DNA from 2 places in the Streptomyces sp. DS1-CR2 genome. Region 1 is predicted to be linked to the other one. Evidence: predicted binding sites of a transcription regulator. Region 1 holds the regulator's gene; the other holds the start of a gene.

Region 1 (14,588 bases):
GCGATGCCGATGAGCAGATGCTCGGTGGAGAGGTACTCGTCCCCGAGCTCCTCGGCGCGCTGCGCCGCGTCCGCGATGACCGCCAGCAGCTCCCGGTTGGGTCCGGGCGGCGCGACGGTCGAGCCGGTCACGCTGGGCAGCGCGCCGAGGACCCGCTCGGCACCGGACCGCACTGCGGCCTGATCGGCTTCGACGGCCGTCAGCAGATCCGTGATGTTCTCGTTGTCCCGGCCCTCAAGAAGCGCCAGAAGCAGATGCGCGGGAGTCAGATCCGCATGCCCTCCGGACACGGCCCGACTGGTGGCCGCGTTGATCGCGTCCCGGCTCCGGTTCGTCAGCTCGGCGTCCACGTGCGCACTCTCCTCCTTGCGTATACCTCTCCAGCACAGTGACCCTGTCAGCATACACAAAGTTGAGTCGATTCCACTCAAGGGTACGGGCCCGGTACCCCGGGGCGGGATATGTCCTGGAACGGGGATATCTTCCGGAGCATGGCCAAGCGGAACGACCCCCTGAACCCCGACCCGACCTTCCTCGGCTTCTGGCGGGAGCGGCACCTGTGCACGCTGACGACCCTGCGCCCCGACGGCACCCCGCACGTGGTGCCGGTCGGCGTCACCTACGACCCGGAGGCGGGCCTCGCGCGGGTGATCGCGAACAAGTCGAGCGCGAAGGTGTCGCACGTGCTCGCGGGGTCGGGAACGGCTCAGGGCGGGGCCCGGGTCGCGGTCTGCCAGGTCGACGGTCGGCGCTGGGCGACGCTGGAGGGCCTCGCGGTGGTCCGCACGGAGCCGGACCGCGTCGAGGAGGCGGTACGCCGGTACGCGGAGCGCTACGAGCGCGTGCCCGCGCCCAACCCGGACCGGGTGGCCATCGAGATCACGCTGACGCGGGCGACGGGAAACGGGTCGCCTTCGTGACGGTGGCACAAAGCTGCAGCGGCGCCACCGTGTTCAGGTCCACGGTGACGCCGCTGCGGGGGGAAGCGCCTGCGCGATCTACAACGACGGGGGAATCGCGTCAGGCACTGCGGGGGGTGGCTGAGGCGGTACGCGGAACTTCTGGTCCCGCCTCCCGATCCAGCTGGTGGTCACGCTGGTCGAGGTTGACGAAGACCATTCCGTACCTGATGGCGCACCGCACGGGCTGCGGGGCACCCCGAGGGCGGCGAAGACACCGGTAGGCCCGGATCTCCTCGTCGTCGAACTCGTCCCGCACGACGACGATCGGCTCACCGAACAGGGTGACCATCAACGAATCGCCGCGATGGGGAATCGCCGTGGCGAGGTCGATGAAATGCCACCCGGACCGGTAGGCGGTCGCCATCTCACGGCGAAATGTTCTGTCGTCGGGGGGTGTCGTCATACGGCCGCGTCCACGGGAGCGACACTCCAGGAAAGATCCGGAGGCGCGATGCTCTCTCCGGCGGACGCGTGAGTGGCGGGTGTGCCACTCCAGGAGAGGTCCTGGGTGCTGAGCACACCGAAAGCCAGACCGGCGGAGAAGGCAACAGCCATCACCGAGCGAAGCATTTTCTTGCACATAGTGGGCTTCGTCCTCACTTCCATGGCTTCTCTCCCCCGACTCACTAGACGATGGCTCATTCGGCCATCCAAACACCACAGGATCGATGCATCATGTTCCTGCACGTTCAGGACCCTGGGGGGTGGATCTATGACCATGAATGACGCATATCGGACACATCCTCATGCCACGACTGAACTGTGCGACGAGGGCAGGCGGCTGTACGCCAGTGCTCTGCGTTCCGGCCGCATCGCCCGAAGCGAAGTGACGGCCGCTCCCTGCCTGATGGATTTCGCCCTTCTCCACCCAGACCCGGATGACGCCCACTGGCTCCGCCCGGTTCCTCCCGCCGCCGCCCTGGCACAGCGCCTCCACCCCATCGAACGGGAAATCCAGGAGCGAAGAAGCCTGGCGGTCGAACTGACCGAATACTTCGAGCCATTCATGGCCATCAGTGCGCAGGATCTGTCCACGACGCACGCCGTCACCGTGCTCGAAGGAATCAACAGGATCAATGCGGCCATCGAACTCGCCATCGCCGAGTGCCAGTCGGAGATCCTCACGGTCCAGCCCGGCGGCGGCCGCAGCGAGCACTCCCTGACGGAGGCGCTCGAACGGGGCCAGGCGGTCATCGCGCGCGGCATCACGATGCGCACGCTCTACCAGCACACGGCCCGGCACAGCCAGGGAACTCTCGTGTACGCCGAGCACATGGCCAAGGGGAACGTAGAGATACGCACCCTTGAGGAACTCATAGAGCGGCTGATGGTCTTCGACCGGACCGTCGCGTTCATACCGGTCCCCGGAGACCACCCGGTCGCCCTGGAACTCCGGCATCCGGGCCTCGTCGAATACATGGCCAAGGTCTTCGAGCAACTGTGGCGCCGCGGGGTCCCCCTCCTGGAGGAGACTCCCTACGCACCCCCGACCGACGGCATCACCGGAGTCCAGCGGTCGATCGCCAAGCTGCTCATCGAAGGCCACGTGGACGAGGCGATCGCCCGCCGCCTCGGCATGAACGTGCGCACCTGCCGCGCCCACATCGCCAAGCTCGCCGCCGCGCTGGGCAGCGGAAGCCGCGCGCAACTCGGCTTTCTGATCGCGCAGTCGGGAATCCTCGACCAGGATCACTGAATGTCGAAGGAGGAGAGCCACACGTGACCGCCGAGGTCCATCCCCATGGAGTCGAGGAGCTGTGCGCGGCCGGCTCACAGCTGTACGCGCGCGCTCTGCGAGAAGGCCGTATCCACCGCGAGGACGCCGACCCCACGCCCTGCCTTCTCGAATTCGGTCTCCTGCACACCGCCGCCGACGACATCCAGTGGCTCACACCCGTCGCGCCGGCCGTGGCCCTGCCCCGCCTCCTTCGCACCATGGAAGACGAGATCGCCCAGCAGCGCCGCCGCGAAGCTCGCCTGGCAGAGGCGTTCGCGCCGCTGATGGCCCTCGACGCACAGCGCGCCGCCGTCCCCCACGCCCCCATGCTCACGGTGCTGCTCGGCTTCCAGCGCATCAACGACGCCATCGGCGAAGCCATGGCGGAGTCCGAGGCGGAGCTGCTCACCATCCAGCCCGGCGGGAACCGCCCCCCGACACCCCTGGCCGCGGCCCTGCCGCGCGAACAGGACATGCTGGCCCGCGGCTGCCGTATGCGCACCCTCTACCAGCACACGTCCCGTCACTCGCCCGCGGTGCTCGCCCACTACGAGCAGTTGGAGGGCGACGTCGAGGTCCGCACCCTGGACGAGGTCACCGAACGGCTCATCCTGCTCGACAGGAGCGTCGCGTTCATCCCGGCGAACCCCGACCGCACGGTCGCCCTGGAGATCCGGCACCCCGCCCTGATCGCGTACCTGGTCACGACCTTCGAACGGCTGTGGCGCCTGGCCACCCCCATGTTCCCCGACACGGGCCAGGGGACCCCGGTCACGAGCGGTGTCCCCACCCGTCAGCGGACCATAGCCGGGCTGCTGATCGAGGGTCACAACGACGCCGTCATCGCCGAACGCCTGGGCATGAACATCCGCACGGTCCGCGTCCACATCGCCAAGCTCGCCAGCACACTCGGCAGCGACAGCCGCGCCCAGCTGGGCTATCTCATCGGCCGGTCCGGAATGCTGGAACACGATCGCTGACCTCAGCTCCGAGACTGCGGGTCGAGGCCCACGCCGGTGTGACGAACCGGCCCGGCGTGGCCGGCCTCGATCGGCGACGCGGACGAGCCCGTCACCACGATCGACGTGCGCCTCCCGGACCCTCACGGCCGGGTTCACGATCACCCGCGGCTGAGCGGACACGGCGCCCCGCGCCAACGGGAGGGGCGCCGTGCGATCGGCCGGCTACTTCAGCCCGATCCGCGCACAGTCCGCCGCGTACTTCGTCGTGCAGATGTCCCCGACCTTGTAGATCCCGTCCTTGACCACCGTCGACTTGATGTCGCTCCGCGTCATCGGGACGACCTGGACCAGGAGCGACGGCACATTGGGGGTGGTCGGGCTGTCGACGCGGTCCTTCGCGAGGGCGTCGAACTCGATGTCGCGCTGCTGCGCGTAGAGGACGGCCATCTGTGCGGCGGTGGACGCCTCTTCGGGGTACGGCTTGTAGACCGTCATGTACTGATCGCCCGACACGATGCGCTGCACAGCGGCGAGTTCGGCGTCCTGGCCGGTCACCGGCGGGAGGTCGGTGACACCGGCGGCCTTGAGGGCGGTGATGACGCCGCCCGCCATGCCGTCGTTCGCGGAGTACACACCGGCGATGTTCTGCGCGCCGATGGCCTGGATGGCGGCGGTCATGTTGGCCCGCGCGTTCTCCGGCTTCCAGTCCTTGGTGTCGTACGACTTCGAGATCGTCACCTGGTCCTTGAGCTCGACCAGGGCGCCGTCCTTGTAGAGCGCGGCGTTCGGGTCGGTGACCGAGCCGTTCATCATGACGATCCGGCTGTTCTTGGACGCCTTGCTGCCCAGCGCCTTGAGGAGCGCCATGCCCTGCACATGGCCGACCTGGTCGCTGTCGAACGACACATAGCCGTCGACGGGGCCCTCGGCCAGGCGGTCGTAGGCGATGACGGGGATGCCCGCGTCCTTGGCCTTCTTGACCGATCCCGCGATGGACTTGGAGTCGACCGCGTCCAGGATGAGTACGTCGACCCGGTCGGCGATCATCTGGTCGACCTGTCTCTCCTGGCGCTTCGCGTTCTGTTCCGCGTTGGCGTAGAGGACACGGCCCTTGCCGCTGGTGAGGCCCTCGACTTCCTTCTTGATGTGCGGATAGTCGAACTTCTCGTAGCGGGCAGTCTCCTTCTCCGGCATGAGGACGCCGATCTTCAGGTCCTTGTTCTGCCGGGCGGACGCCTTGCCCGCGGAGTCGCTCTCCGGCTCGAGCCAGCTGCTGCCGCACCCGGTGAGAGCCACTGCCATGGCGGACGCAACGCCGGCAACGACGGCGCGCTTCGTACGCGGATTCACTTTCCCTACCTCCCTGAAGTGACCGCGTCGTTGCGGCCGAGGTGGCTGGAAGCCAACTCCGCCTTAAACACAGCGTCAAGAGGTGAATACGTAACGACTCGTAATCGGGTCCATGCGTTCCGGAGATATAACCCGCCCGTACCCCGGGTAACCCCAGTAGCCACAACCGTCACAGCCGTCCGCCCCGACCGCGCCCGACCCCTTCGGTGAGCAAAGTCACGGTTCCCCCACGCCTCCTCCGCACCCTGTTCACGCCACCGCCGCTTCGGCGCCCCGCGCCCGCGGCAGCGTGTCCCAAATCTGCCCCTCACTGCCCTCCGGACAGCAGGCCCGGCTGCCCCCTTCACGAACGCGCAGGTCATCTCGTGACACCGCTGCCGAGGGCCGCACAACTGATGGACATAGGCAGGCGATGGGCAGAATGCGGCCATTACGCTCCTCCCTCTCGGCGGAGCGGCTGCGCGGTCCTCGCCATCGCCGTGTGGGAGGCGTCGGGGCGGCGCAGAGGGACACGAGGGACACGTGAAGGGGCCTGGAGGCCGACAACTGTCGGCGGCCTCCAGGCCCCTTCACGTACGCACACAGGTCAGCTGGACACAGGTCAGTCCTTCGGCCGCTTGGGCCGCCACACCACGAGCGCGCTCGTCTGCTGGACCTCCTGGTACGGGACCAGGTCCCGCCGGTAGGAGGCGTGGACGGCCGCCTCGCGCTGCTGCATCGCGGCGGCCGCGCCCTCCACCGCGGAGGAGAGCTCGGCCACCCGGGCCTGCAGCGCAGCGACCTGGTTCTCCAGTTCGATGATGCGCTTGATACCCGCGAGGTTGATGCCCTCGTCCTGCGACAACTGCTGGACGGTGCGCAGCAGTTCGATGTCGCGGGCCGAGTAGCGCCGGCCCCGCCCGGCCGTGCGGTCCGGGGAGACCAGGCCGAGACGGTCGTACTGGCGCAGGGTCTGCGGATGCAGCCCGCTGAGCTGGGCGGCCACCGAGATGACATAGACCGGAGTCTCGTCGGTCAGCTCGTAGGCCCTGCCAACAAAGGAACTCTGTCGTCGACGGCCGTCCATACGCTCATGCTCCCTTCGCGGCCTGGAACAGTTCTGCCCGCGGATCGGTCTCCGCAGTCGCCTTTCGGTACGCCTCAAGGGCGTCCTTCGCGGTGTCGGTCAGATCCGTGGGGACCGAAACCTCCACCGTGACGAGCAGATCGCCACGGGTGCCGTCCTTGCGGACGGCGCCCTTGCCGCGGGCCCGCATCGTCCGCCCGTTCGGCGTGCCCGGGGGCAGCTTGAGCGTGACCGGGGGTCCGCCGAGCGTGGGGACCTTGACCTCGCCGCCCAGCGCGGCCTCCGGGTAGCTGACCGGGACCGTGACCGTGAGGTTGTCGCCCTTGCGGCCGAAGACCGGGTGGGAGTCCACGTGCACGACCACGTACAGGTCGCCCGCGGGGCCGCCCCGCTCGCCCGGTGCGCCCTTGCCGCGCAGCCGGATGCGCTGGTTGTCCGAGACGCCGGCCGGGATGCGGACCTGCATCGTCCGGGAGGACTTCGCGCGGCCCGACCCCTTGCAGACCTCGCAGGGGGTCTCCGCGATCAGGCCGCGGCCCTTGCAGTCCACGCACGGGTCGGTCAGCGAGAAACCGCCGCCGCCGCCGCGCGAGACCTGGCCCGTGCCGACGCAGGTCGGGCACACGCGCGGTGTGCCGTTCTTGTCGCCGGTGCCGGAACAGGCCTTGCAGGGCGCCTGCGACGACATACGCAGCGGCACCGTCGCCCCGTCGACCGCCTCGGTGAAGCTGAGGGTGACCTCGGACTCGATGTCCTGACCGCGGCGCGGCTGCGTGCGCGTGCCGGTGCCCGCGCCGCCCCGGTTGAACAGGCCGCCGAAGACGTCCCCGAGTCCGCCGCCGAACCCGCCGGCACCCCCCGCCGTACCGCCCTGGGCGCCGCCTCCGAAGAGGTCGCCCAGGTCGAAGTTGAAGGAGCCGCCGCCCGGCCCGCCCGGCCCCGGACGGAATCCGCCGTTGCCGAACAGGGTGCGGGCCTCGTCGTACTCCTTGCGCTTCTTGGGGTCACCGAGGACGTCGTTCGCCTCGGAGATCTCCTTGAAGCGGTCCTCCGCCTTGGCGTTGCCCTTGTTGGCATCGGGGTGGTTCTCACGGGCGAGCTTGCGGTACGCCTTCTTGATCTCGGCGTCGGTGGCGTCCTTGGGGACGCCGAGGACCTTGTAGTAGTCCTTCTCGATGAAGTCCTTCGTGCTCATCCTCGACGTCCCTCCTCTCGCTGCTTACTGACGTCAGCCCTCGTCCGGGCCACCGCTCTCCTCGTCGTCGGCGGCAGCCGATTCCCTGCCCTTGGCGGACTCGCCCTTGGCCGGCTGGGCCCCGGGCTGCGGTTCGGCCACGGCCACCCGCGCGGGGCGGATGGTGCGCTCGCCGATCCGGTAGCCCGGCTGCAGGATCGCGACGCAGGTCGTCTCGGTGACGTCCGGCGCGTACGAGTGCATCAGGGCCTCGTGGATCGTCGGGTCGAAGGGCTCGCCCTCCTTGCCGAACTGCTGGAGCCCCATCTTGGCGGCGACCATCTCGAGCGACTCGGCGACCGACTTGAAGCCGCCGACCAGCTCGCCGTGCTCGCGGGCCCGGCCGATGTCGTCGAGTACGGGAAGGAGCTCGGTCAGAAGGCCCGCGACCGCGACCTCCTTGACCATGACCCGGTCCCGCTCCACCCGGCGACGGTAGTTCTGGTACTCGGCCTGGAGCCGCTGGAGGTCCGCGGTGCGCTCGCCGAGCGCCATGCGTACCTGGTCCAGCTGGGCCGTCAGGCCTACGTTCTGAACCGCCGAAGCGGCTCCTGCTGCTGCGTCCCCGGCCGGGGCCGCTCCCTCGCCCTTGTCGGGCGAGGGAGCGGCCTTCGGCTCGGCGTCGTCGGGGGTGGCGCCGGAGGGGACGTCAGGCTTGTCGCTCTCGCTGAAGCCCGGGGTCTCCTCCGTCACGCGGCACCGTCCTTACGGTCCTCGTCGACGATCTCGGCGTCGACGACGTCGTCATCAGCGGCCTTGTGCTCGTCGCCCGGGGCTCCGGCCTCGGGACCGCCCGCGGCCTGCGCGCCCTGGGCGTCGGCGTACATGGCCTGGCCCAGCTTCTGCGAGACGGCGGCGACCTTCTCGGTGGCGGTGCGGATCTCGGCGGTGTCCTCGCCCTTGAGCTTCTCCTTCAGCTCGGCGATGGACTCCTCGACCTCGGTCTTCACCTCGCCGGGGACCTTCTCCTCGTTGTCCTTGAGGAACTTCTCCGTCTGGTAGACGAGCTGCTCGCCCTGGTTACGGGTCTCGGCGGCCTCGCGGCGACGGTGGTCCTCGTCCGCGTACTGCTCGGCCTCCTGGCGCATCCGGTCGACCTCGTCCTTCGGCAGCGAGGAGCCGCCGGTGACGGTCATCTTCTGCTCCTTGCCCGTGCCCAGGTCCTTCGCGGTCACGTGCATGATGCCGTTGGCGTCGATGTCGAAGGCGACCTCGATCTGCGGGACACCACGCGGGGCCGGCGGCAGACCGGTGAGCTCGAACATCCCGAGCTTCTTGTTGTACGCCGCGATCTCGCGCTCGCCCTGGTAGACCTGGATCTGCACGGACGGCTGGTTGTCCTCGGCCGTCGTGAAGATCTCGGAACGCTTGGTCGGGATCGTGGTGTTGCGCTCGATGAGCTTCGTCATGATCCCTCCCTTGGTCTCGATACCGAGGGACAGCGGGGTCACGTCGAGGAGCAGGACGTCCTTGACCTCACCCTTGAGGACACCGGCCTGCAGGGCGGCGCCGATGGCGACGACCTCGTCCGGGTTCACGCCCTTGTTGGCGTCCTGACCGCCGGTCAGCTCCTTGACGAGCTCCGCGACGGCGGGCATACGGGTCGAGCCACCGACGAGAACGACGTGGTCGATCTCGGAGAGCTGGATGCCCGCGTCCTTGATGACGTTGTGGAACGGCGTCTTGCAGCGCTCCAGAAGGTCGGACGTGAGCTGCTGGAACTGGGCGCGCGTGAGCTTCTCGTCCAGGTGCAGCGGGCCCTCGGCGGACGCCGTGATGTAGGGCAGGTTGATCGTGGTCTCGGTCGAGGACGAGAGCTCGATCTTGGCCTTCTCGGCGGCCTCGCGCAGGCGCTGGAGCGCCATCTTGTCCTTGGAGAGGTCCACGCCGTGGCCGTTGTTGAACTGCTTGACCAGGTAGTCGACGACGCGCTGGTCCCAGTCGTCACCACCGAGGTGGTTGTCGCCGTTCGTGGCCTTCACCTCGACGACGCCGTCGCCGATCTCGAGCAGCGAGACGTCGAAGGTGCCGCCGCCGAGGTCGAAGACGAGAATGGTCTGGTCGTCCTTGTCGAGACCGTAGGCCAGGGCAGCGGCCGTCGGCTCGTTGACAATACGCAGGACGTTCAGACCGGCGATCTCGCCGGCCTCCTTCGTCGCCTGGCGCTCGGAGTCGTTGAAGTACGCCGGGACGGTGATGACCGCGTCCTGGACCTTCTCGCCCAGGTAGGCCTCGGCGTCACGCTTGAGCTTCTGCAGGATGAAGGCGCTCATCTGCTGCGGGTTGAAGCCCTTGCCGTCGATCTCGATCTTCCAGTCAGTGCCCATGTGGCGCTTGACCGAACGGATCGTCCTGTCGACGTTGGTGACAGCCTGGCGCTTCGCGACCTCACCGACGAGCACCTCGCCGTTCTTGGCGAAGGCGACGACGGACGGCGTGGTCCTGGCGCCCTCGGCGTTGGTGATGACGGTGGGCTCGCCGCCTTCGAGAACGCTGACGACGGAGTTAGTCGTGCCCAGGTCGATGCCGACCGCACGTGCCATTTCAATTCCTCCAGCATGACTACTTGAGTGGATCTGGCTCAAGGATGCATGACGGCCGCTGTTCAGTCAACAGAGCTGAGTCGAGCCGACTCAACTTTTATGTAGCGCTTACGGCAGCCAGGGGGATACGTGCAGGTCAGCTACCGCGTCGGGACCTTCGTCATGAACCTGCGACGTCCACAACAGCGGTCCGTACGGGCCGCTGAACCCGCCGCCGCACCCCGTAGACCGGCACCCGCAGCAGCCCGGCGACGGCCCCGGCCGCCGCACAGAGCGGCCACAGCGCGGTCAGCGGATCCAGCGTCCCGTCGTGCAGCAGGAGTCCGGTCACCGCACCGGCGAGCGACGCGACGCCGAGCACCACCGCCACGCCCCGCGGGGTGAGGCCGAGCAGGCGGAGCCGGTGCGCGATGTGGTCGGCGCCGCCCTGGAAGAGCGGCCGCCCCGCGCGCCGCCGCGACACCGCCACGAGGGCCGCGTCCGCCGTCACCACGACCGTCACGGCGAACAGCGAGCCCGCGCCCGGCAGCGCCTCGTGGCCCGCGTTCACCAGGACCGCGGCGGACGCCAGCAGGAAGCCCGTGAACAGGGACCCGCAGCTCCCGAGGTGCATCCGCGCGGGGTACCAGTTGTGCATGAGGAACCCGGTGAGCGCCGCCGCGAGCACCCCGAGAGTGGCGGCGAGCGGGCCGAGCCCCTGGGCGGTGGCGCAGGCGCTCAGGCCGAGCGCGGTCACGACGGCGACGGTGCCGAGCGCCCCGTCCGAGGCGTCGAAGAGCCGGCAGGCGTTGGTGAAGAAGACGATCCACAGGACGGCCAGCGCGCCGACCAGAAAGCCGAGTTGAGCGGTGTGCACGACGAAGGTCGCCGCCCCCGCCTCGACGACGACGCGGGCCCGCGCCCCCAGCGGCCGCACATCGTCGAGGAACCCGAGCGCGGCGACGGCCCCGGCCGCGATCAGCAGCGTCAGCGCGCCGGAGCCGAGCGGAACGAGTCCGGTGCAGGCTCCGACGGTGGCGACCACGGCCGTCACCGTGGCGACGGCGGCGCCGCCCAGGCGCGGCGTCCGCCGCCCCGTGCGCCCCACCCGCCGGACGGTGAATCCGGTGCGAAGGGCGACGAGACGGAACAGGGCGGTGAGGGCGGAGGCCGCCGGCAGGGCGGTCGCGGCGGCGGCGATCCCGTAGGACACGGCGGACGTCCCGTCAGCTCGGTTTGCGGTATCGGGGTGACACCGGAGGGGCACGCCCGGTCGGAGACCTTCATAAGCTAGTCGCTTATGTCGCAATATGGAGTGAATAACACGATCCGCTTTCGCTGTCGACCCAGGGTGGCCTCAGCGACGCAGATCACCGCCCGGCTGGCTACAGTGCGGCCACACAAGTGGGTAGTCTCAGCATGGACTGAAATAAGTTACCGCTTAGTAATCGCTGAATATCCACCCTCGCAGGCCCGAGGAGCCCCCGAATGCAACTCGCCGCGATCATCGTGTCGCTGGTCCTGATCGTGGTCGGCGTCGCACTGTTCGTCCGAGCCATCGCGCAGATCTACCGCTTCATGCGGCTCGGCCAGAACGTCCCCGCCGGCACCCGCACCGACGAACCCGTGCAGCGCACGGTGACGGTGGCCAAGGAGTTCCTCGGCCACACCCGGATGAACCGCTGGGGCATCGTCGGCGTGGCGCACTGGTTCGTGGCGGTGGGCTTCTTCTCGCTGCTGCTGACGATCGTCAACGCCTTCGGCCAGCTGTTCCAGGCCGATTGGATCCTGCCGGTCATCGGTGACTGGGCGCCGTACAACGTCTTCGTCGAGTTCATCGGCACGATGACGGTGCTCGGCATCGCGGTGCTGATCGTGATCCGGCAGCTGAGCCGCCCCGGCCGGCCGGGCCGCAAGTCCCGCTTCGCCGGGTCCAACACCGGTCAGGCGTACTTCGTCGAGGCCGTCATCCTCATCGTCGGCATCTGCATCTTCACGCTGCACGCCCTGGAGGGCGCCCAGCACCATGTGGACGCTTACGAGGCCTCGTTCTTCGTCTCGTACCCGGTCGTCTCCTGGTTCCGCGGCATGGACGTCTCCACGCTGCAGAACCTCACGTACTTCTTCGCCGGGCTGAAGATCGCGACCTCCTTCATCTGGATGATCACGGTCGCCCTGAAGACCGACATGGGTGTCGCCTGGCACCGCTTCCTCGCGTTCCCGAACATCTGGTTCAAGCGTGAGGCGGACGGCGACGTCGCGCTCGGCGCGCTGCAGCCGATGACCAGTGGCGGCAAGGAGATCGACTTCGAGGACCCGGGCGAGGACGACGTCTTCGGCGTCAGCCAGGTCGAGCAGTTCTCCTGGAAGGGTCTGCTGGACTTCTCCACCTGCACCGAGTGCGGCCGCTGCCAGTCGCAGTGCCCCGCCTGGAACACCGGCAAGCCGCTCTCGCCGAAGCTCCTGATCATGTCGCTGCGCGACCACGCGCACGCCAAGGCCCCGTACCTGCTCGCCGGTGGCGGCAAGGACATGGAGGGCAACGAGAAGGCGACCGCCGAGCAGCTGAAGGACGTTCCGGCCGCGGCTCTCGCCGAGGCCGAGCGGCCGCTGATCGGCACCCTCGAAGAGAACGGCGTCATCGACCCCGACGTCCTGTGGTCCTGCACCACCTGCGGCGCCTGCGTCGAGCAGTGCCCGGTCGACATCGAGCACATCGACCACATCGTCGACATGCGCCGCTACCAGGTGATGATCGAGTCCGCGTTCCCGTCCGAGGCGGGCACGATGCTCAAGAACCTGGAGAAGAAGGGCAACCCCTGGGGCCTGGCGAAGAAGCAGCGCCTGGAGTGGCTCAAGGAGCTCGACTTCGAGGTCCCGGTCGTCGGCAAGGACATCGAGGACCTCACCGAGGTCGAGTACCTCTACTGGGTCGGCTGCGCCGGCGCCCTGGAGGACCGCGCGAAGAAGACCACCAAGGCCTTCGCGGAGCTGCTGCACATGGCGGGCGTCAAGTTCGCGATCATGGGCGGCGACGAGAAGTGCACCGGTGACTCCGCCCGCCGGCTGGGCAACGAGCCGCTGTTCCAGCAGCTCGGCCAGGAGAACGTCATGGCGCTGAACATGGCGTTCGGCGAGGAACTCGACGACGACGGCAAGGTCGTTGCCGAGTCGGCGAAGCCCAAGTCCGCGAAGAAGATCGTCGCGACCTGCCCGCACTGCCTCAACACCATCGGCAACGAGTACCCGCAGCTCGGCGGCGATTACGAAGTAATCCACCACACCCAGCTGCTCCAGCACCTCATCGACGAGGGCAAGCTCATCCCCGTCACCCCGGTCGAGGGTCTGATCACCTACCACGACCCGTGCTACCTGGGCCGTCACAACAAGGTCTACACGCCCCCGCGTCAGATCATGGACGCCGTCCCGGGCCTGCGCCAGCAGGAGATGCACCGCCACAAGGAGCGCGGCTTCTGCTGCGGCGCCGGCGGCGCGCGCATGTGGATGGAGGAGCGGATCGGCAAGCGCATCAACAACGAACGTGTTGACGAAGCGCTGTCGCTGAACCCCGACATCGTCTCCACCGCCTGCCCGTTCTGCCTCGTCATGCTGACCGACTCGGTCAACGGCAAGAAGAACGAAGGCCAGGCCAAGGAGTCCGTCACGGTCGTCGACGTGGCCCAGCTGCTCCTCGACTCCGTGAAGACGCCGGTCGACCCGGCGGGTTCGCAGGAGACCGAGGACGCGCCGGAGCCGGAGCCGGTGAAGTAGCGGTTCCGTAGTTCCGTACCGCCGTACGCGAAGGGGCCGACCGGGGAGACCCGGTCGGCCCCTTCGGCGTTCGCGGGGCCGTCTACAGGACACAGGGGGCCCTTTACAGGACACAGGAGGGGCGTTTACGGGACAGGGGCCGCGCTCCGTGACCAGACCGGCAGGCCCCGCCCCTACCCCCTCCCTCACCCCGGCGGCATCATGAACGGGTCAAGTGGCGCATGAGGCGGGCGGGGTCAGAGGCGATGGTGGGCAAACGGGGCGGCCGCAGCGCCGCGATACGCAGGGCCGCGGCGGGGTGCACCCTGCTCATGGTCGCCGCCGTCACCGGCTGCGGTGGCGACGACAAGCCCGCCGCCACCAAGCACCGCCCCGTGTCCATGGCCGGCAAGTCCGGCGCCGCGCTCCCCGTCCCGCACGGCCGCGGCAGCAAGGTGCCGGACGACTTCAACGGGGACGGCGCCCCCGACCTCGTACTGGACGATCTCGTGCACGACGGGCTCGGGGACGACGCCGGGATCGGGGTCGTGTACGGGAAGAAGGGGCACGGACTCGTGCCCGGGGCGCGGCAGTTGCTGCGTCCCGCGACGTACGCGGCGCCGACCGAGGGCGAGACGCCCGCCGCGTTCGACTCCGAGGCGAGCTGCGACCTCGACAAGGACGGCTTCACCGATCTGGTGGTGTCGACCGATCCGCCGTTCGACGGGCAGGGGCAGCCGCCGGTGCCGCTGCAGATCCTGTTCGGCGGCCCGGGCGGGCTCACGCACCGGGGCGTGAAGCTCGTCGTCCCCGCCCAGGCGCGGTTCGGCAACGACTGGCCGGACCAGCCGGTGTGCGGCGACTTCGACGGGGACGGCTCGGTCGACCTCACGGTCCACGCGAGCGGCGGGCGGCTGAGCTTCCTGCGCGGCCCCTTCACCCGCAAGGGTGCCCCGCGCGCGGCCGGCGAGCCGCTGACCGCACCCGGCAACGTACCCGTGGGCCCCGCCTTCGACGTCGACCGC
Region 2 (14,588 bases), 1.1 Mb from region 1:
CTCGTTCCGCTTCGGGATGACGACCGTCGTGATCCCGGCCCGGTGCGCGGCGAGCAGCTTCTGCTTGACGCCACCGATCGGCAGCACACGGCCGGTCAGCGACACCTCACCGGTCATCGCCACATCCGTACGGACCTGGCGCCCGCTGAGCAGCGACGCGAGAGCGGTCGTCATGGTGACACCCGCGCTCGGGCCGTCCTTCGGCACCGCGCCCGCCGGGAAGTGGATGTGCACGCCCCGGTCCTTCAGGTCGGCGACGGGCAGCTCCAGTTCGGCGCCGTGCGAGCGCAGGAAGGAGAGCGCGATCTGCGCGGACTCCTTCATCACGTCACCGAGCTGACCGGTCAGGGTCAGACCGGCCGCGCCCGTCTCCGGGTCGGCGAGGGACGCCTCCACGTAAAGGACGTCGCCGCCCGCTCCGGTGACCGCGAGTCCGGTGGCCACGCCCGGCACCGCCGTACGGCGCTCGGCCGGGTCCTGCGCCGCCTCGGGCACGTGGTGCGGACGCCCGATGAGGCTCCGCAGGTCGGTGTCCTTGACGGTGAACGGCAGCTCGCGCTCGCCCAGCTCGTGCTGGGCCGCGACCTTGCGCAGCAGGCGTGCGACGGACCGCTCCAGGTTGCGTACGCCGGCTTCCCGCGTGTACTCCCCTGCGAGCTTGCGCAGCGCGCCCTCGTCGAGGGTGACCTCGTCCTTGTCCAGACCGGCCCGCTCCAGCTGGCGCGGGAGCAGGTGATCGCGGGCGATGACGACCTTCTCGTCCTCGGTGTACCCGTCGAGCCTGACCAGCTCCATACGGTCGAGCAGGGCCTCCGGAATGGCCTCCAGGACGTTCGCCGTCGCGAGGAACACGACGTCGCTGAGGTCGAGTTCAACCTCCAGGTAGTGGTCGCGGAACGTGTGGTTCTGCGCCGGGTCGAGGACTTCGAGCAGGGCGGCCGCCGGGTCGCCCCGGAAGTCGGACCCCACCTTGTCGATCTCGTCGAGCAGCACGACCGGGTTCATCGACCCGGCCTCCTTGATCGCCCGCACGATACGGCCCGGCAGGGCGCCCACGTACGTACGCCGGTGTCCGCGGATCTCCGCCTCGTCCCGTACGCCACCGAGGGCGACGCGGACGAACTTGCGGCCCATGGCGTGCGCCACGGACTCGCCGAGCGAGGTCTTGCCGACGCCGGGCGGGCCGACGAGCGCGAGCACCGCGCCGCCCCTGCGCCCGCCGACGACGCCGAGCCCGCGCTCGGAACGCCGCTTGCGCACGGCCAGGTACTCGGTGATGCGCTCCTTCACGTCCTCCAGGCCCGAGTGCTCGGCGTCGAGGACGCTCTGGGCGCCCTGGATGTCGTACTCGTCCTCGGTGCGCTCGCTCCACGGCAGTTCGAGGACCGTGTCGAGCCAGGTGCGGATCCACGAGCCCTCAGGGGACTGATCGCTGGACCGCTCCAGCTTCTCGACCTCCTTGAGCGCGGCCTCGCGGACCTTCTCCGGAAGGTCGGCGGCCTCGACCCGCGTGCGGTAGTCGTCGGACTCCTCGCCCTCCGACTCACCGTTCAGCTCGCGCAGCTCCTTGCGTACGGCGTCCAGCTGGCGCCGCAGCAGGAACTCTCGCTGCTGCTTGTCGACGCCTTCCTGGACATCCTTGGCGATGGACTCGGCCACGTCCTGCTCGGCGAGGTGCTCGCGCAGCTGCTCGGTGGCCAGCTTGAGCCGGGCGACCGGGTCGGCCGTCTCCAGGAGCTCCACCTTCTGCGGGGTGCTCAGGAAGGGCGAGTAGCCGGAGTTGTCGGCGAGCGCGGAGACGTCGTCGATCTGCTGGACGCGGTCCACGACCTGCCAGGCGCCGCGCTTCTTCAGCCAGTTCGTGGCGAGTGCCTTGTATTCGGTGACCAGCTCGGTCACGGAGCCGGGCAGCGGCTCCGGCACGGTCTCCTCGACCGCGACGCCCTCCACCCACAGGGCGGCGCCGGGGCCGGTCGTGCCCGCGCCGATCCGCACACGGCTGCGGCCGCGGATCAGGGCGCCGGGGTCGCCGTCGGCGAGCCGGCCCACTTGCTCGACGGTCCCGAGCACGCCGATGTTCGCGTATGTGCTGTCGATCCGGGGAACAAGAAGCACCTTCGGCTTGCTGCCGCCCACAGATCCGCTGGAACGGGCCGCTGCCTGGGCGGCCTCCACCGCGGCGCGTACGTCGTTGTCGTTGAGGTCCAGGGGCACCACCATTCCGGGCAGCACGACCTCGTCGTCGAGCGGCAGCACGGGCAGGGTGAGCGGTGTGGACGTCGAAGCCATGATCTCCCCTTAAGCAGTCAAGTTGAGGTATGCAGACTCAATGCAGCTGAGCCCGTGAATGTTCCCCCGGCGCTGTTCGCTCTCGGCGATCAGCGGATGGACAAGGGAAATCCGCAGTTCAGAGGGGGTCTGTGACATGGACGGCCATGGGCCGGACGGGGGACCGCGTCAGCTCGCGGAGGATTCCGGCGCGCGCCGCCACCGGCGCACCAGCGGCCAGGTCCCGACGCCAATGGCCAGGGCCATGAGGTGGCCCCAGTTCGCCATCGGGTCCGTGAACGCGATGAGGTCCTCGACCAGCATTCCGCCGAAGACGGCGAGCACGGTCCAGCGCAGCCAGGGCGTGAGGAGACCGGCGAGGGCGCCGATGCTCGCGGCCACGCCGAAGCTGATGCCGTAGTCGAGGCGGTGCAGCGAGCTCTCGGGCAGATGCCCGGCCATCACCCAGAGCCCGACCGGCACCTCGGTGGCGAGCGTCGCCACGGTGTGGCCGAGGACGAAGACACCGGCGGTGCACCGGCCGCCGATCCTGCGCTCCAGCGCCGTGAGGACGACCAGGAAGCAGACCGCGAACGGGGACGTGATCCCACCGGCGATCCACAGCGCGCTCGCGACCAGCACGAATACGGGCGTGTGCGCGAGGTGCGCCACGTCGGTGCTGGAACCCCGCAGCGCGGACGCGACGACGCCGGGGTCGGCGAACAGCGCGAAGAGGGACGTGCCGATGAGCACGGCGGCGTAGACGAACGTGAACGGCGTCCCCGTGGGCGTGGGCAACAGCCGCCAGGGGCGCAGTCGGCGCCAGGGTGCGGCGGCCTCTGGCGCCGTGCGCCCGCCGGTCACATCAAGCGCCGTGCCACTGGACGGCGCCTGAGCCGGGATGGCATCGAGCAGGTGCCGCGATAAGGGACGCGAAGCCTCAGGCAGCGCCTGGGAAGAAACGTCCGCCCCGTCGGCCTCGACCCTCACGCCACGCTCCACCTGCGGCACCCTTTCCCCTCCGGCCCGCCCCAACCCTTCGCCCCTCGCACCCGCACTGTCTATGACCGGCGCCACGTGCGGCACGATCCACAGGACCTACAGGACCTACAGGACCTGCGCGGGAGAGCCGCCAACTCCCTTTCCAGGGGCTGCCAGACGTCGCGCCGGTTACGGCAGGATGGACGCCATGTCCACCTCGTACCCCACCCCGTACGACACCGACCACACCGCCCCCGTCGTCCTCGACCGGCGCGAAGGGCCCTTCGGAGAGGTCGTTCTGCGGCGCCACGGCGCGCTGCTCCAGATCATCGCCAACGGATGTTTCCTGATGGACACGTCCGACGGGCGCTCCGAGCGCATCCTGGTCGACGCGGCGCTCGACGCTCTCGACGACCGCCCGGCGCCGGACATTCTCATCGGCGGACTCGGTGTCGGATTCTCCCTCACGCACGCGGCTGCGAATTCTCGCTGGGGCCGCATCGCCGTCGTGGAACGCGAGCCCGCGATCGTCGACTGGCATCGCGAGGGCCCGCTGTCCGAGCAGTCACGGTCCGCGCTCGCCGATCCGCGCACGGAGATTGTGGAGGCGGACCTTGTCTCGTACGTCCAGAAATCGACCGAGACGTACGACGCACTGTGCCTCGATATCGACAACGGACCCGACTGGACGGTGACGGAGGGTAATGACAACCTCTACTCACCGGTAGGCCTCGCGGCCTGCCGGGAGCGGCTCGCCCCTGGTGGCGTGCTTGCCGTGTGGTCCGCACAGCCCTCCGCAAATTTTGAAGGAACCTTGCGGAATGCCGGATTCCGGTCGGTCCGCACCGAAGAGATCCCGGTTGTCCGTGGCGTTCCCGACGTCGTACATCTCGGGGTCAGGCCTGCGTAGCCGACTCGCGGTAACTCCCCGTACGCTGACTGCCGAAACCCAGATCATTCAAGCGTCAAGCGCACACGGATGTGCGCATTCAGGGGCGGGGCGATGGAGCAGACACACACCTCCCACAACGGCAGCACGGCTACGCCGGGTGCCCAGCGACGGGTCCTGGTCGTCGAGGACGACCCCACGATCGTCGACGCCATCGCCGCTCGGCTGCGCGCCGAGGGATTCCTCGTGCAAACAGCACAGGACGGTCCGGCGGCGGTCGACACAGCCGAGGCATGGCAGCCGGACCTGCTGATCCTCGACATCATGCTGCCCGGCTTCGACGGGCTCGAGGTCTGCCGCCGTGTGCAGGCGCAGCGGCCGGTGCCGGTGATGATGCTCACGGCGCGCGACGACGAGACGGACATGCTCGTCGGGCTCGGCGTGGGTGCCGACGACTACATGACGAAGCCCTTCTCGATGCGGGAGCTCGCGGCGCGCGTGCACGTCCTGCTGCGGAGGGTCGAGCGCGCGGCGCTCGCGGCGGCCACACCCAGGAGCGGCATCCTGCGGCTCGGCGAGCTGGAGATCGACCACGCACAGCGCCGTGTGCGGGTGCGCTCCGAGGACGTCCACCTGACGCCCACGGAGTTCGACCTCCTGGTCTGCCTGGCCAACACGCCCCGCGCCGTGCTCTCGCGCGAGCAGCTGCTCGCCGAGGTGTGGGACTGGGCGGACGCGTCGGGCACCCGGACCGTCGACAGCCACATCAAGGCGCTGCGCCGGAAGATCGGCGCCGAGCGGATCCGCACCGTGCACGGTGTGGGCTACGCGCTGGAGACGCCGACGCCATGACCGGCAGCGGCGACGCATCCGACGTACGGGGCGCGGACGGGTACGAGCCGGGGCCGCCGGGCCTTGTGCCCGGCGCTCCCCCGGCCGCCCGGCCGCTGGCGGGCCACTGGGTGCAGGGCGGCCTGCGGCCGTTCTCCATCAAGACCAAGCTCGGCACGCTGGTCGTCGTCTCGGTGTTCATCACGACCGGACTGCTGATGGTCGCCGTCCGCACCCAGACCGAGCTCCGTTTCATCACGGTCTTCTCGGTCATCGCGACGCTCCTCATCACCCAGTTCGTGGCGCACTCGCTGACCGCGCCGCTCGACGAGATGAACACGGTCGCCCGCTCCATCTCGCACGGCGACTACACGCGCCGGGTCCGTGGCGCGGACCGGCGCGACGAGCTCGGCGATCTGGCCGCGACGATCAACCGCATGGCGGACGACCTGGAGGCCCAGGACCAGCAGCGCAAGGAGCTCGTGGCGAACGTCTCGCACGAGCTGCGCACCCCGATCGCGGGCCTGCGCGCCGTCCTGGAGAACGTCGTGGACGGGGTCTCGGCGGCCGACCCCGAGACCATGCGCACGGCGCTGAAGCAGACGGAGCGTCTGGGCCGGCTGGTCGAGACGCTGCTCGACCTCTCCCGGCTCGACAACGGCGTGGTCCCGCTCAAGGCCCGCCGCTTCGAGGTGTGGCCGTATCTGTCGGGTGTCCTGAAGGAGGCCAACATGGTCGCCTCTCAGCGCGCCGGCATCGCCTCGGGCTCCGGCACCCACACGCGTAACGACGTGCATCTGCACCTGGACGTGTCCCCGCCCGAGCTGACCGCGCACGCGGACCCCGAGCGGATCCACCAGGTCGTGGCCAACCTCATCGACAACGCCGTGAAACACAGCCCTCCGCACGGCCGCGTGACCGTGCTCGCGCGGCGCGGTCTCTACCCGGAGTCGCTCGATCTGGAGGTCCTCGACGAGGGCCCCGGCATCCCCCGCTCCGAGTGGCACCGCGTCTTCGAGCGCTTCAACCGGGGCGGCCACGTGAAGGGCGCCGCGCACGGCCCCGGCAGCGACGGCGGCACCGGTCTCGGCCTCGCCATCGCCCGGTGGGCCGTGGATCTGCACGGCGGCCGGATCGGCGTGGCCGAATCGGCTCGCGGCTGCCGGATCCAGGTCACTCTTCCGGGCCTGCCCCGCGCTCAAAGTTGACGTAGGGTTCGAACCGGAAGCACAAGATCGCCGTGCCATTCGTCACGGGGTGCGGGCCGACGGGCCGCACTCGTACAACGACGTACCCAAGGTGAACCGGAACCCCGCTTGTTTCCCGCCATTTCCAGCGCCGAAACACGGCTTCCGGTGTGACTTACGCGACGGATGACCGGCCCGGTCTGCAAGTCCCGGTGTTGGAGGCGTAGCCTTTATTCCCGCTGTCCATCACCTTGTGAGAAGCGGAAGAGGGCGGTTACCGCCGTGTCGCCACAGTCCCCCAGTAACTCGAGCACCTCGACCGACCAAGAGGCGCAGGGCAAGAGCCCTGCCGCCGCTTTCGGTCCCAATGAGTGGCTCGTCGACGAGATCTATCAGCAGTACCTCCAGGACCCGAATTCGGTTGACCGAGCCTGGTGGGACTTCTTCGCCGACTACAAGCCGGGTGCCCCGGCCCAGCCGACGACCGGAGCCCCCGCACAGGGTTCCGGTCCCGCCGGTGCCGCAGCCGCGGGGGCTGCGGGCACTGCCCCGGCGCCCGCCGCACCGGCAGCCCCGGCTCCGGCGCCGGCCCCGGCCCCGGTTCAGGCAGCCCCGGCCGCTCCGGTGGCTCCGGCCACCAAGCCCGCCACCGCTGCCCCCGCCAAGCCGGCCGCCGTCAAGGCTCCGGCGCCCGCCAAGGCGCAGCTCGCGACCGAGGCCCCCACCGGCCCCGAGTTCGTGACGCTGCGCGGCCCGAGCGCCGCGGTCGCGAAGAACATGAACGCCTCCATCGAGGTCCCCACGGCGACGTCCGTGCGCGCGGTCCCGGTGAAGCTGCTGTTCGACAACCGCATCGTCATCAACAACCACCTGAAGCGCGCCCGGGGCGGGAAGATCTCCTTCACCCACCTCATCGGCTACGCGATGGTGCAGGCCATCAAGGCCATGCCGTCGATGAACTACTCCTTCGCGGAGAAGGACGGCAAGCCGACGCTGGTCAAGCCGGAGCACATCAACTTCGGCCTCGCCATCGACCTGGTGAAGCCCAACGGCGACCGCCAGCTGGTCGTCGCGGGCATCAAGAAGGCCGAGACGCTGAACTTCTTCGAGTTCTGGCAGGCCTACGAGGACATCGTCCGCCGCGCCCGCGACGGCAAGCTCGGCATGGACGACTTCACCGGTGTCACGGTCTCGCTGACCAACCCCGGCGGCCTCGGCACCGTCCACTCCGTGCCGCGCCTGATGCCCGGACAGTCGGTCATCATGGGCGTCGGCTCGATGGACTACCCGGCGGAGTTCCAGGGAACGTCCCAGGACACCCTGAACAAGCTCGGCATCTCGAAGGTCATGACGCTCACGTCGACCTACGACCACCGGGTCATCCAGGGCGCCGCCTCCGGCGAGTTCCTGCGCGTCGTGGCGAACTTCCTCCTCGGTGAGGGCGAGTTCTACGACGAGATCTTCAAGGCGCTGCGCATCCCCTACGAGCCGGTCCGCTGGTTCAAGGACATCGACGCCTCGCACGACGACGACGTCACGAAGGCCGCCCGCGTCTTCGAGCTGATCCACTCCTTCCGGGTCCGCGGCCACGTCATGGCCGACACCGACCCGCTGGAGTACCGCCAGCGCAAGCACCCCGACCTGGACATCGCCGAGCACGGCCTCACCCTGTGGGACCTGGAGCGCGAGTTCGCGGTCGGCGGCTTCGCCGGCAAGTCGATGATGAAGCTGCGCGACATCCTCGGCGTCCTGCGCGACTCGTACTGCCGCACCACCGGCATCGAGTACATGCACATCCAGGACCCGAAGCAGCGCAAGTGGCTCCAGGACCGCGTCGAGCGCCCGCACTCCAAGCCGGAGCGCGAGGAGCAGCTGCGCATCCTGCGCCGGCTGAACGCGGCAGAGGCGTTCGAGACGTTCCTGCAGACGAAGTACGTCGGCCAGAAGCGCTTCTCCCTGGAGGGCGGCGAGTCCGTCATCCCGCTGCTCGACGCGGTCATCGACTCCGCCGCCGAGTCGCGCCTGGACGAGGTCGTCATCGGCATGGCCCACCGCGGCCGCCTGAACGTCCTGGCGAACATCGTCGGCAAGTCGTACGCGCAGATCTTCCGCGAGTTCGAGGGCAACCTCGACCCGAAGTCGATGCACGGCTCCGGCGACGTGAAGTACCACCTGGGCGCCCAGGGCACCTTCACCGGCCTGGACGGCGAGCAGATCAAGGTCTCGCTGGCCGCGAACCCGTCCCACCTGGAGACGGTCGACCCGGTCATCGAGGGCATCGTCCGCGCCAAGCAGGACATCATCAACAAGGGCGGCACGGACTTCACTGTCCTGCCGGTCGCCCTGCACGGTGACGCGGCCTTCGCGGGCCAGGGTGTGGTCGCCGAGACGCTCAACATGTCGCAGCTGCGCGGCTACCGCACGGGCGGCACGGTCCACATCGTCATCAACAACCAGGTCGGCTTCACCGCCGCCCCGGAGTCGTCGCGCTCCTCCATGTACGCCACGGACGTGGCCCGCATGATCGAGGCGCCGATCTTCCACGTGAACGGCGACGACCCCGAGGCCGTCGTCCGCGTTGCCCGACTGGCCTTCGAGTTCCGCCAGGCGTTCAACAAGGACGTCGTCATCGACCTGATCTGCTACCGCCGCCGCGGTCACAACGAGTCGGACAACCCGGCGTTCACGCAGCCGCTGATGTACGACCTGATCGACAAGAAGCGCTCGGTGCGCAAGCTCTACACCGAGTCCCTCATCGGCCGCGGCGACATCACGCTCGAAGAGGCCGAGCAGGCGCTGCAGGACTTCCAGGGCCAGCTGGAGAAGGTGTTCGCCGAGGTCCGCGAGGCCACGGCGCTCCCGGCCCCGGCTCCGGCGATCGACCCGCAGGCCGAGTTCCCGGTCGCCGTGACCACCGCGATCTCCCAGGAGACCGTGAAGCGGATCGCCGAGTCGCAGGTCAACATCCCCGACCGCGTCACCGTCCACCCGCGTCTGCTGCCGCAGCTGCAGCGCCGCGCGGCGATGATCGAGGACGGCACGATCGACTGGGGCATGGGCGAGACGCTCGCCATCGGGTCCCTGCTCCTCGAGGGCACCCCGGTGCGCCTCTCGGGCCAGGACTCGCGCCGCGGCACGTTCGGCCAGCGGCACGCGGTCCTGATCGACCGAGAGACGGGCGAGGACTTCACCCCGCTCCTGTACCTCTCGGACGACCAGGCGCGTTACAACGTCTACGACTCCCTGCTCTCCGAGTACGCGGTCATGGGCTTCGAGTACGGCTACTCGCTGGCCCGTCCCGAGTCGCTCGTGATGTGGGAGGCGCAGTTCGGCGACTTCGTCAACGGCGCGCAGACGGTGGTGGACGAGTACATCTCGGCCGCCGAGCAGAAGTGGGGCCAGACCTCCGGCGTCACGCTGCTCCTGCCGCACGGCTACGAGGGCCAGGGCCCGGACCACTCGTCCGCCCGCCCGGAGCGCTTCCTCCAGCTGTGCGCGCAGAACAACATGACGGTCGCCATGCCGACGCTCCCGTCGAACTACTTCCACCTCCTGCGGTGGCAGGTGCACAACCCGCACCACAAGCCGCTGGTGGTCTTCACCCCGAAGTCGATGCTGCGCCTCAAGGCCGCCGCGTCGAAGGCGGAGGAGTTCACGGAGGGCGGTTTCCGTCCCGTCATCGGCGACGGCTCGGTGGACCCGGCCGCGGTCCGCAAGGTCGTCTTCTGCGCGGGCAAGGTCTACTACGACCTCGATGCCGAGCGTCAGAAGCGCGGCGTGACGGACACGGCGATCATCCGCATCGAGCGCCTGTACCCGCTTCCGGGTGCCGAGCTCCAGGCGGAGATCTCCAAGTACCCGAACGCGGAGAAGTACCTGTGGGCGCAGGAGGAGCCGGCGAACCAGGGCGCGTGGCCCTTCATCGCCCTCAACCTGATCGACCACCTGGATCTGGCGGTCGGCGCCGACGTCCCGCACGGTGAGCGCCTGCGCCGCATCTCGCGGCCGCACGGCTCGTCCCCGGCGGTCGGCTCGGCGAAGCGCCACCAGGCGGAGCAGGAGCAGCTGGTGCGCGAGGTCTTCGAGGCCTGAGCAGCCTGACCTCGTACGTACGATTGTGGGGCCCGGGACATCGTCCCGGGCCCCACGTCCGTATCACCCCAGGAGCGACTGGCCCATGTACTTCACCGACCGCGGCATCGAGGAACTGGAGAAGCGGCGCGGCGAGGAGGAGGTCACCTTCGAGTGGCTTGCCGAGCAGCTGCGCACGTTCGTCGATCTGAACCCGGACTTCGAGGTGCCGGTCGAGCGGCTGGCCACGTGGCTGGCGCGTCTCGACGAGGACGACGACGAGGAGTAGCCGGTCCCGGGCAGGTCTCAGTCCCAGGCGCGCAGCCGGTCGTAGGCGAGGCCGAGCGCGCCGTGCACGACGAGGAGCGTGCCCGCGACCGCCCGGCCGATGCCGCGTCGGCGCAGGCCCCAGACCGTGAGCGGGATGCCCACGGCGAGCTGGCCCGCCGCCGCTGTGCGCGCCTTGGGGCCGCGCAGCCAGGGCCCCATGGCACCGCGCTCGACGACGTCGAGTTCCGCGCGTACGGCGTCCCGCCAGCCCGACCACACGACGTACTCGGCGCCGGGCTGCACGCGCGCGACCGCGCGCAGCCGGTCGGCGGGTTCACCGGGGCTCATGCCCGGCGGGAGCGTCAGCCCCGCGCGCGTGAGGACCGCCAGCAGGCCGAGCAGGCGGGCGCGGGCGTCCGCCGCGCTGTCGGGCCGGGTGAGGGCCTCCAGCGACAGCATGTCCAGGACGGGGTCGAGGCCGAGGCGCGCGGCGAACGTGCGCATGGCCTCGTCCTCGCCGACGGGCGTGCCGTTCGCCAGCCATACGTAGCCGACGGGGCGGCGGAACCCGGAGGCGAGGGTGTAGCCGCTGCGTTCGGCGTCCCACCACAAGGCGAGCACCGGCCAGGGGGCGCTGACGGCGAGGGCCGCGGCCCAGCCCGCGAGGACGCTGTCGACCGGTTCACCGCCGTGCAGCCCGGGCTTGCCCTCGGGGATCAGGACGCTCCACTCGGGTCCTGCCTGGGCGAGGAGCATGCGTTCGCGCAGGAGCTGGGCGGCGGGGCCGACGGTGGCGGGGTCGGCGCGGCACAGCAGCAGCGCTCCCGCGGCCCTGGCCTGCGGGGCGGGGGTGCCGGCGGAGTCGGCGGTGGCGTCGGACGGCATGGACTCAACGCTAGGTCAGTTTGTGAGGTTTGGCCCCTGAATGCCCCTGTGCGGGATGGCCAGTACGACGGAATCCAGTCGCGACTGTCTTGACTTTCCGTATCCGCGATATATCGTGTCTCACGAGGGTGCGATACAGCGCGTTCGCTCCCGAGCCGTCCCGCCGAGGAGGTCGCACCATGCCCGAGTGGTCCGTGGCAGAGCCCCACAAACTCGCCTTCGACGAGCCCGTGACGACGCTCCACGTACGCATCGTCAACGGAACGGTGAACGTCGTGGGCACAGACGAAGGTTCCGCCCGCCTCGAGGTGTCCGGGATCGAGGGCCCGCCGCTCCAGGTGACCCTGGCGGACGGCGTGCTGACCGTCGCGTACGACGACCTGCCCTGGAAGGGCTTCCTCAAGTGGCTCGACCGCAAGGGCTGGCGCCGCAGCGCCGTCGTGTCCCTGGCGGTCCCGGCGGGCACCGGAGTCGAGGTCGGCGTCGTCGGCGCCGGCGCGGTCGTCTCCGGGATACAGGGACGTACGGAGGTCAAGGGCGTCACCGGTGACACGACACTGGTCGGCGTCGCGGGCGACGTGCGCACGGACACCGTCTCCGGGAATCTCGAGGCCCAGGCGGTCACGGGCGACCTGCGCTTCAACTCCGTGTCCGGTGACCTGACCGTCGTCGAGGGCGCGGGCCCCTCCGTGCGGGCCGAATCGGTGAGCGGCTCGATGATCGTGGACCTCGACCCGGCCGACCGGGCGACGGATGTGAACCTGACGAGCGTCTCGGGCGAGATCGCGATCCGCCTCCCGCACCCAGCGGACGCGGAGGTCGAGGCGAACACGGCGAGCGGAGCCGTGTCGAACGCCTTCGAGGATCTGCGGGTCGGCGGCCACTGGGGCGCCAAGAGCATCACGGGCAGGCTCGGCACAGGCCGCGGAAAGCTCAAGGCGACCACGGTCTCCGGATCGATCGCGCTCCTACGGCGGCCTCCGGCGGAGGACTGCACACAGCCCCCCGCCGAGGACTCCCCCGCCACTGACGCCGCCGCCGGCGTCCCGGCCGACAAGAAGGTGCTCTGACATGCCCCCCGTCTTCGCCCACGGCCGCTTGCGCCTGTACCTCCTGAAGCTGCTCGACGGGGCCCCGCGCCACGGGTACGAGGTGATCAGGCTCCTGGAGGAACGCTTCCAGGGCCTGTACGCCCCCTCAGCCGGCACGGTGTACCCGCGCCTGGCGAAGCTGGAGGCCGAAGGCCTGGTCACGCACACCACGGAGGGCGGCAGAAAGGTCTACTCGATCACCGACGCGGGCCGCGCCGAGCTGGCCGACCGCAGCGGTGAGCTGGCCGACCTGGAGCTGGAGATCCGCGAGTCCGTGGCGGAGCTCGCCGCCGAGATCCGGGACGACGTGCGGGGCGCGGCGGGCGATCTGCGCCGCGAGATGCGGGCGGCCGCCTCGGAGGCGAGGAACGGGTCGGGTACGACCACGCGCAAGAGTGAGCGGCAGAGCCCGTTCGGCGACTTCCAGGACTTCGGGGACAAGGAGGCGTGGCGCGCGGCCAAGGAGGAGCTGCGCCGCGCCCGGCAGGAGTGGAAGGAGCAGGCAAGGCGCGCGAAGGACGAGAGCCGCCGGGCCCGCGAGGAGGCCCAGCGGGCGCGCCGGCAGGCCAAGGAGGCCCAGGAGCAGGCGCGCGAGCAGGCGCAGGAGCAGGTCCAGCGTCTGGCGCAGCGGGTGCAGGACCAGGTCCAGGACCACTTCGCGCAGGGCGACTGGCCCACGGGGGTCCGGGAGGGCCTGAGCGAACTGGCCAGGGAGTTCGGCGACTTCGGCAAGTACTTCGGCAAGGAGACGGGTGGCGCGGCCCGTTCGGACAGCGCCGGGCCCGAGGTGCGGGTCACTCATGGGGACATCCCCGCGGAGTATCTGCCGTCATGGACCCACGAGGACTCGACCGGTGACCCGGCCCGCGATCTGGACCGTCTCCTCGACCGCTTCCGCGACGACATCCGCGACGCGGCCAGGGACCACGGGGTGACAGAGGATCAACTCCGCGAGGCCAGGAGCCGGTTGTCGGAGGCGGCGGCGCACATCGGGGCTTCCCTGCAGGCACCCAAGGGCTGACCCGCGGTGAGGCCCACGGCGAGGACGGTCGAGGGGCGCCGCCCCTCGACCCTCACAGGCCCGCCGAGGTCAGTCGAGGCCAGTCGAGGTCAGACCGTCAGCACGATCTTGCCGAACTGGCCGCCGGCCTCCATCCGCTCGAAGCCCTCGCGGGCGCGGTCCAGCGGGAGGGTCTCGTCGATCACGGGACGCACACCGGTGGCCGCGCAGAACGACAGCAGGTCCTCCAGCTCGTCCTTCGAGCCCATCGTGGAGCCGACGATCTTCAGCTCCAGGAAGAAGACGCGGGTCAGCTCGGCGTGCGAGGGGCGGTCCCCGCTCGTGGCGCCGGAGATGACGACCGTGCCACCGGGCTTGAGCGACTTGATCGAGTGCGACCAGGTGGCCGCGCCGACCGTCTCGATGACGGCGTCCACGCGCTGCGGCAGCCGCGCACCCGACTCCACGGCCTCGACGGCGCCGAGCTCCAGGGCGCGCTTGCGCTTGGCCTCGTCGCGGCTGGTCGCGAAGACCTTGAGACCGGCCGCCTTGCCGAGGACGATCGCGGCCGTGGCGACCCCGCCGCCGGCGCCCTGCACCAGCACGGAGTCACCGGGCCGCACACCGGCGTTGGTGAACAGCATCCGGTACGCCGTCAGCCACGCGGTCGGCAGGCAGGCCGCCTCCTCGAAGCTGAGCTCCTTCGGCTTGGGCAGTACGTTCCACTCGGGCACGGTCACCTGCTCGGCGAAGGTGCCCTGGTACTTCTCGGTGAGGATGGACCGGCCCTCCCGGGCCCCGACCCCGTAACCGGCCTGGCCGATGACGGAGTGCAGGACGACCTCGTTGCCGTCCTGGTCGATCCCGGCGGCGTCGCAGCCGAGGATCATCGGGAGCTTGTCCTCACCGAGTCCGACCCCGCGCAGGGACCACAGGTCGTGGTGGTTGAGGGAGGCGGCCTTGACATTCACGGTCGTCCAGCCGGGGCGGGCCTCGGGGGCCGGGCGATCCCCCAACTCAAGGCCGTTCAGCGGCTGGTCACGGTCGATTCGGGCGGCGTAGGCAGCGAACATGACCTTGACCATAGGTCCGCGGGGTGCCGCGCGGAACACCGT

Evidence for each region. Region 1 encodes HspR, which represses chaperone genes until heat shock. Its sites were predicted from a motif close to TTGAGNNNNNNNNNCTCAA; they were not measured.
Region 2: a site for HspR is predicted at 2,312-2,330, ahead of lon (endopeptidase La). Genes of this name have one in related genera too.

Annotation. Positions count from the first base shown of each region.
Region 1 is NZ_CM147085.1:4,752,788-4,767,375, reverse strand. It holds gene clpB (ATP-dependent chaperone ClpB) at 1-350, opposite strand, end outside; gene ACY0PA_RS22890 (pyridoxamine 5'-phosphate oxidase family protein) at 492-920, shown strand; gene ACY0PA_RS22885 (hypothetical protein) at 1,021-1,365, opposite strand; gene ACY0PA_RS22880 (helix-turn-helix transcriptional regulator) at 1,675-2,658, shown strand; gene ACY0PA_RS22875 (LuxR C-terminal-related transcriptional regulator) at 2,682-3,659, shown strand; gene ACY0PA_RS22870 (substrate-binding domain-containing protein) at 3,864-4,991, opposite strand; gene ACY0PA_RS22865 (heat shock protein transcriptional repressor HspR) at 5,593-6,057, opposite strand; gene dnaJ (molecular chaperone DnaJ) at 6,062-7,252, opposite strand; gene grpE (nucleotide exchange factor GrpE) at 7,286-7,984, opposite strand; gene dnaK (molecular chaperone DnaK) at 7,981-9,834, opposite strand; gene ACY0PA_RS22845 (MraY family glycosyltransferase) at 9,995-11,026, opposite strand; gene ACY0PA_RS22840 ((Fe-S)-binding protein) at 11,302-13,584, shown strand; gene ACY0PA_RS22835 (FG-GAP repeat domain-containing protein) at 13,830-14,588, shown strand, end outside.
Region 2 is NZ_CM147085.1:5,818,732-5,833,319, reverse strand. It holds gene lon (endopeptidase La) at 1-2,289, opposite strand, end outside; gene ACY0PA_RS27930 (rhomboid-like protein) at 2,458-3,132, opposite strand; gene ACY0PA_RS27925 (spermidine synthase family protein) at 3,458-4,159, shown strand; gene ACY0PA_RS27920 (response regulator transcription factor) at 4,253-4,990, shown strand; gene ACY0PA_RS27915 (HAMP domain-containing sensor histidine kinase) at 5,056-6,177, shown strand; gene ACY0PA_RS27910 (multifunctional oxoglutarate decarboxylase/oxoglutarate dehydrogenase thiamine pyrophosphate-binding subunit/dihydrolipoyllysine-residue succinyltransferase subunit) at 6,439-10,248, shown strand; gene ACY0PA_RS27905 (DUF6104 family protein) at 10,334-10,516, shown strand; gene ACY0PA_RS27900 (hypothetical protein) at 10,534-11,382, opposite strand; gene ACY0PA_RS27895 (DUF4097 family beta strand repeat-containing protein) at 11,562-12,452, shown strand; gene ACY0PA_RS27890 (PadR family transcriptional regulator) at 12,454-13,494, shown strand; gene ACY0PA_RS27885 (zinc-binding dehydrogenase) at 13,584-14,546, opposite strand.